DNA from 3 places in the Rothia sp. LK2588 genome. Region 3 is predicted to be linked to each of the others. Evidence: predicted binding sites of a transcription regulator. Region 3 holds the regulator's gene; each other region holds the start of a gene.

Region 1 (2,272 bases), on a different contig from region 3:
TGAAAAAATATACCTAATTTTTCAAAGGTTCTTCGAACGGATAGTCACCGGCGCCTCCTCTTTACTGTACCGCTATCCGCCGGAGGCTAACTACGGCCGGGTGTTCGCGGGGCATGGTGAAACTCCGCGCAGACCTGCAAAAATCGACTGTTTGCTTCGTCTTCGCCGATGCTCACGCGCACCCCCTCGTTCCCGAAGGCTCGCACCGCCAGCGCGTGCTGCTCGGCGAGCTCGGCGAAGGCTTGGGTGTGCTCCCCCAGGGCCAGCCAGACGAAATTGGCGCGGGTCTCGGGGACCCACCACCCCAGATCGTGGAGCCCGTCGACTACCCGGGAGCGCTCGGCCACCAGGTGTTTCACCCGCTCCATGACCGTCTCGTGGTGCTCCAGGGAGGCGATGGCGGCGTCCTCCGCTAAGGACGTCACGGCGAACGGTGTTGCCGCCACCCGCAGGTACTGGGTCAGCTCGGGGTGGGAGATCGAGTACCCCACGCGCAGACCGGCCAGCCCCTGCGCCTTGGAGAAGGTACGTAACACCACGAGGTTGGGGTAGTCGGGGTAGAGGTTCAACCCGTTGACCGGGGGTTCCTCCCCGGCCGGGGTCTCGGAGGCGAGGCAGAACTCGAAATAGGCCTCATCGAGTACGACCACCACGTGCTCGGGCACCTGAGCCATGAACCGGCGCATCTGCGACTCGGTGACGGCCGGGCCGGTGGGGTTGTTGGGACTACAGACCAGCACCACGCGGGTGCGGTCGGTGATCGCTGCGGCCATGGCCTCGAAGTCGTGCGCACCGTCGGCGCGGTTGGGCACCTGCACGCTCTTCGCCCCGGCCAGCCCCACGCAGATGGGGTACGCCTCGAAGGACCGCCAGGCGTAGACGACTTCGTCTTGCGAACCGTCGGCATTGGCACCGGCGAACGTAGCAAGAATCTGCGTGAGGGCCCCGAGGCTACCGGCTCCGGTGACGATATCTTCGACGGATACGTGCAGGTGCCGCGCCAGGGCTTCGCGAAGACGCGTGGACAGCGGATCGGGATAACGGTGGACGCGGTCGAAGTCGGCCAACACCCGCGACACCTCGGGGACGGGGCCCCAGGGGTTCTCGTTCGAGGAAAGTTTGTACTGGGTCAGCCCCGCAACCGGCACCGGGGGCTTTCCCGCGGCGTATTTCGGAAGCGTGGAGAAGACCGGACGGGGCTGAGGGGTGTCGGTGCTAGCTGTCATGTCTCCTACCTTAGTGCGCGGCCCGAAGACACGGAAGAAGCGGACCGCTCTCTGATTTTTTCGAATATATTTTCTAAAAATAATACATTTTCTAGAACGCGTGTTCTACTGTTAAGGCATGCAAGTTCTACTCATCGCACCGCTGGAGGGAACAGTGCCAGCGGTGTACCCCAGCTCCGAGGTTGGAGTTCCGGCAGGATTTCCCTCCCCTGCGCAGGACTATTCAGCTACCTCGTTAGACCTCAACGAGGTGTTAATCCACGACCGCGCTGCCACGTTCATCCTGCGCGTCTATGGTGACTCCATGATCAACGCAGGCATCTGCGACGGTGACGAAATTATCGTCGACCGCTCGTTGATAGCCCACGACGGTTCCATCATCGTGGCCTCCCTCGACGGTGAGTTCACCGTGAAACGTCTCAGTATCGACTCCCAGGGCGCGGGGTGGTTGGTGCCCGAAAACCACCGCTACCCGCCTATTCCCATCTTCGAGCACTCCGACTTCGAAATCTTCGGGGTGGTTACGAGGTGCTTGCACCGTGTCGCTTGAGTTTCTGACCGCCGACAGTTTTCACGATCCCTTCGCGTTCCCCGCCCCGCCCGCGTGGAAGCGCCGCTCAACCGAAAACGATGCGAAGCAGCCGCTGTTGTACTTCCACACCGATATCAACTCCTGTTACGCCTCGTGCGAACGCATCCTCGACCCCTCGCTGAAGAACCGGCCGGTGGTGGTGTTGTCGAATAACGACGGTTGCCTGGTAGCGCTCTCTGCCGAGGCCAAGGCGATGGGTTACCGTCTGGGCGACCCGTGGTTCAAGGTGCGGGATCAGGCCCTGGCGCGGGGCGTGGTGGCGCGCAGTTCTAACTATGAGTTGTATGGGGACATCAGCTCCCGCGTCATGGCGGTGCTACGCGAATATGCCCACGGTTTCGAGCAGTACAGCATCGACGAGGCGTTCCTGACGATCCCGGTCTCTCCCGCCGAGGCCGTGCACATTGCCCGGGCCATCAAAGACGATCTCGCCCGCCGCATCGGGGTGCCAGTG
Region 2 (2,272 bases), on a different contig from region 3:
GGGGTTCAGGCGCGCGCCGCCACAGGCCGAGCACGCCACGTTACGCATGTACTGCTCGTAACGATCTCTCGACCACTCCGACTCGGTTTCTTCGTGCTTGCGTTTGATATAGGCGAAGACGCCCTCGAACCCCGAGGTGTAGCGACGTTCTCGGCCGAATCGGTTGCGATAAGAAACAGTGACCTTGAAGTCTTTGCCGTGCAAAACCGCCTTCTTCGCCTTGGCGGGCAGTTTCTTCCACGGAGTATTCAGGTCGAAGCCGACCTCTTTAGCGAGACCGTCGAGCAACCGAAGCCAGTATTCGGTGGTGGCCTTGCCCTGAGACCAGGGTGCAATCGCGCCCTCACCGAGGGAGAGGTCGTCGTTGGGAATCACCAGTTCTTCATCGACCTGCAGCTTTGAACCGATACCGTCACACTCCGGGCACGCGCCAAAGGGAGAATTGAAAGAGAAAGCTCGCGGTTCGATCTCATCGGTTTGCAGGGGATGATTGTTGGGGCAGGCGAGGTTCTCACTAAAGCTACGCGTGCGCTCGGGGGAATCCTCGGGCTCATCCACGAAGTCGACCATCACTACCCCACCGGCGAGATTTAACGCGGTCTCAATGGAATCGGTCAGACGCTGTTGCACGGAATCTTTGATCACAATGCGGTCGACGACCACCTCGATCGTGTGCTTATACTGCTTCGCCAACTTCGGGGCATCGGCTAGTTGAATCTGTTCACCATCGACCCGTGCACGCGAGAATCCCTGCGTGGTGAGGTCCTTGAAAAGATCGACGAACTCACCCTTGCGGGCCTGAACTACCGGCGCAAGAATCTGCAACCGGGTCCGTTCGGGCAAATCCATCAGCTGATCGACGATCTGCTGAGGCGTCTGCTTGGAAATTTCTTCACCGCAGACCGGGCAGTGTGGCCGGCCCACACGCGCCCACAGCAAGCGCATGTAATCGTAGATTTCGGTGATGGTGCCAACGGTGGAGCGAGGATTCTTCGATGTAGATTTCTGGTCGATGGAGACCGCCGGTGAGAGCCCCTCGATGAAGTCGACGTCGGGCTTATCTACCTGCCCCAAGAACATGCGGGCATAGGACGAGAGAGATTCGACATAGCGACGCTGCCCCTCGGCAAAGATGGTGTCGAAGGCCAGCGAAGACTTACCGGAACCAGAAAGACCGGTGAAGACGACCATGGCATCGCGCGGGATCGTCAAATCGATATTTTTGAGGTTATTCTCGCGGGCGCCCTGGACATGGATATGGGTGAGGTCGCGGGTGCCTGTGGCGGTTTTGCTCTGGGCCATCATGATCCTTCGTTGGGTTGCCGCTGGCGTGGCCCCGTACTATACCGGGGCGCTTCGAATACATATTCTAAGTCGAGTTGGCGGTTTTGTGCAGGTGGGTTGGCTGTGAGCGCAATACTGGCCTGCTCTTTTCGTGGCCGACGGGAGTTTGTAGAATTTGGGCATGAGTGAGATTCAGAATACAGTCTGGCTGAACAACGAAGCTCTGACGGTGCGTTCCATCTCCGTATCGGATATGGCCAATAACGTGTATGTGCTGACGTCGAAGGTGACGGGTCAGCAGGTAGTGATCGACGCCGCGGACGACTTCCCCACGATCGAGCGCTTCGCGAAAGAGGCCGCGCGCCAAGACTACGCAGGAGCCGGTGAGGCACTGGGCGTGATGTATGTGCTCACCACCCACGGGCACTGGGATCATATTCGCGCACTGCCCCAGGCTGCCGAGGAATTCGATGCGAAGACCTATGCGGGCCAGGCAGATATCCCAGCCATTCAATCGCAAGAAAATTTCACGGTGCAGGAAGCTCTGCTCGGCGGAGAGACCCTCTCGTTCGACGGGTACCGGCTCGATACCATCTCCCTCGTGGGCCACACCCCCGGATCGATTGCATTCGTTCTCCGCACTCAGGATAAGACGATCCTCTTTACCGGAGATTCGCTCTTCCCCGGCGGAGTGGGTAAGACAAATTCCGATGCAGACTTCCGCTCCCTCTTCCACGACGTGAAGTCGAAGCTCTTTGGAGAGTTTGACGACGACGCACTCGTTTTGCCCGGCCACGGTGACTCTACGACGCTCGGTGCGGAACGTGGCTCGCTGGACGAGTGGGAGGCCCGCGGCTGGTAGCTGAACCCGGCGTCCTGCCGGTCGCGAAGTCCTGTTAACGGTTCGAGGTCCTACCAAAGTTGGTAGGACCTCGAAGCGTTTCTAGGACTTGGCGGAGTCGGGTTTAGGAGAGACCGATCATCGTAC
Region 3 (2,272 bases):
GTATCTCGCCAGGGATCGTGGGAACCCGGCAAAGGGTACGTCGCCGCGGACGACTCCGACCCGGCAACCCTGCACGTGGCACCGCTCTCGGTGGCCGGGCGGTTGCGCGAGGGCCTCTTCGAAGACCGTACCGTCATCTTGACTTCCGCCACGTTGACCGTGGGGGAATCCTTCGACGCCGCGGCCGGGGCGTTGGGTCTGCAGGGCTCAGGAGCCCCGCCTTGGGAAGGCATCGACGTCGGTTCTCCCTTCGACTATCCCAAGCAGGGTGTGTTGTATCTGGCAGCGGACCTGCCCAAACCGGGGCGGGGGATCTCACGCGAACAGTTGGAACGCGTGGTGGAGCTCGTGAACGCTTCCCACGGGGGAGCCCTAGGACTATTTTCTTCACGGCGGGCGGCGGAATTGGCCGCTGAGTATGTGCGCGAAGAAACTGCTTTCAACGTGTTGGTCCAGGGCGAATCGTCTTTGCGGGCCCTGGTCAAGGAGTTTTCCGAAGATCGCGACGCGTGCCTGTTCGGGACCATGAGTCTGTGGCAGGGGGTAGACGTTCCGGGAGATTCCTGCAGACTCGTGATGATGGATCGCATCCCTTTCCCACGGCCTGACGACCCGCTCTCCGCGGCGCGCACCCGGGCCGTGGCCCAGAATGGCGGAAACGGGTTTATGGCGGTTTCTGCCTATCACGCGGCTATTCGTATGGCGCAGGGAGCTGGGCGTCTGATTCGCTCTGTGGGAGATCGTGGAGTGGTTGCGGTGTTGGATTCCCGCATTGCCACCCAGCGGTACGGGAGCTTTATCGTCAAGGCGATGCCGCCTTTTTGGACCACGCAACGCACTGACGTGGTGCTGGGGGCCCTTCAGCGTTTGTCGGCCACGCTCGAGGATGAGTAGTGCACTGAAGCCTTATATAACTAGAGCCGCCGGTCAATATGACCGGCGGCTCTGATGCACTGCGCTGGGGTACGCGATGATTGCGTGGCTCCTAGAGCGAACGCAACACCGAAACGACCTTGCCCATAATCGTTGCGTGGTCGCCGAGAATGGGTTCGTACTGGGTGTTTTGCGGTAGCAGCCACGTGTGACCGTCGCGTTGCCGGAAGGTTTTGACCGTGGCTTCGTCGTCGAGCAGGGCCGCAACAATATCGCCGTTGTTAGCGGTGTTTTGCGAGCGGACAACTACCCAGTCACCATCGCAGATGGCGGCATCTACCATGGAGTCACCCTTGACGCGCAACATGAAGAGCTCTCCGTTGCCTACGATCTGACGCGGCAATGTCATGACGTCTTCGACCGATTGCTCAGCGGTAATGGGGCCACCGGCGGCGATGCGGCCTACGAGCGGAACAACCGCGAAGTCATCGCTGGATTGGTCTACCTGAGGCAGTTTTAAGACGGCGGCCTGAGACTCAGGTTCATCCGCCGGAGCGGTCGGTTCGTCGAGCACCTCGATGGCCCGGGGGCGTTTGGGATCGCGACGAATGTACCCCATCTCTTCGAGCCGAGAGAGCTGATGGGTCACTGAGGAAAGCGATGCTAATCCTACGATGTCACCGATCTCACGCATAGAAGGCGGGTATCCGCGGTTCTCGATGGCCTCGGCGATAGCCGTCAGGATTTTCTGCTGACGCGCCGTGAGTGGACGGCGAGAGCGGCCAGTGCCGCCTGAATCACCTGTCTTTGTGTGAGCGCTCACGGTGTTCCCCTCAAAAATTGGCTTATTTTGTCATACCCGGCGTGCAGACTAATCACGTGTTCGAAAACATCTGCGTGTTAACCGTTGTCTGGTTACCAGATTAAGGGATATCCGGGGAAAATCCAAACATTTGTTCTAATTCATATCGACGATGTTCGAAAGTTCTGGTAGAAATTAACTACGATGTTCGAACACAGGTTCGAAGAATGTGTTCGACATTCGAAACTTCACCACTGGTTAGGGGATACACATGTTTTCTATGAAACTCACACGACGGGGCCGCTTCGTCTTCCGTGGTCTTCCTGTACTCACCCTGGCCGCCCTGTTGGTGCTGGGCGCGCTCATGGTGATCAACCCGCCCACGGCAAAGGCGGGCAACGATGGTTCTTCCGCTGCTGCTACGCAAATAGTCAAGGTGCGAGCGGGTCAGAGCCTGTGGGATATTGCCTCAGAGCACCGTTCCGGTGAGGATGTCCGCAATGTGGTCAACGAAATCATGGTTCTCAATGACCTTGATTCCGTTGCTATTCATAGCGGGCAGGAGCTCCAAGTGCCGGTTTATGCCCAGCACTAGAG

Evidence for each region. Region 3 encodes LexA, which represses DNA repair genes until DNA is damaged. Its sites were predicted from a motif close to TCGAACANNTGTTCGA; they were not measured.
Region 1: VVR12_RS05715 (LexA family protein) is a predicted target of LexA. The motif match lies at 1,287-1,302, and genes of this name have one in related genera.
Region 2: uvrA (excinuclease ABC subunit UvrA) is a predicted target of LexA. The motif match lies at 1,357-1,372, and genes of this name have one in related genera.

What each region holds. Positions count from the first base shown of each region.
Region 1 covers NZ_JAYWLS010000002.1:294,108-296,379, forward strand. Annotated here, with positions in the region: gene hisC (histidinol-phosphate transaminase) at 87-1,226, opposite strand; gene VVR12_RS05715 (LexA family protein) at 1,390-1,776, shown strand; gene VVR12_RS05720 (Y-family DNA polymerase) at 1,766-2,272, shown strand, end outside.
Region 2 covers NZ_JAYWLS010000001.1:644,929-647,200, forward strand. Annotated here, with positions in the region: gene uvrA (excinuclease ABC subunit UvrA) at 1-1,305, opposite strand, end outside; gene VVR12_RS03040 (MBL fold metallo-hydrolase) at 1,466-2,146, shown strand; gene VVR12_RS03045 (formate--tetrahydrofolate ligase) at 2,250-2,272, opposite strand, start outside.
Region 3 covers NZ_JAYWLS010000004.1:38,903-41,174, reverse strand. Annotated here, with positions in the region: gene VVR12_RS08860 (ATP-dependent DNA helicase) at 1-894, shown strand, start outside; gene lexA (transcriptional repressor LexA) at 986-1,696, opposite strand; gene VVR12_RS08850 (LysM peptidoglycan-binding domain-containing protein) at 1,947-2,270, shown strand.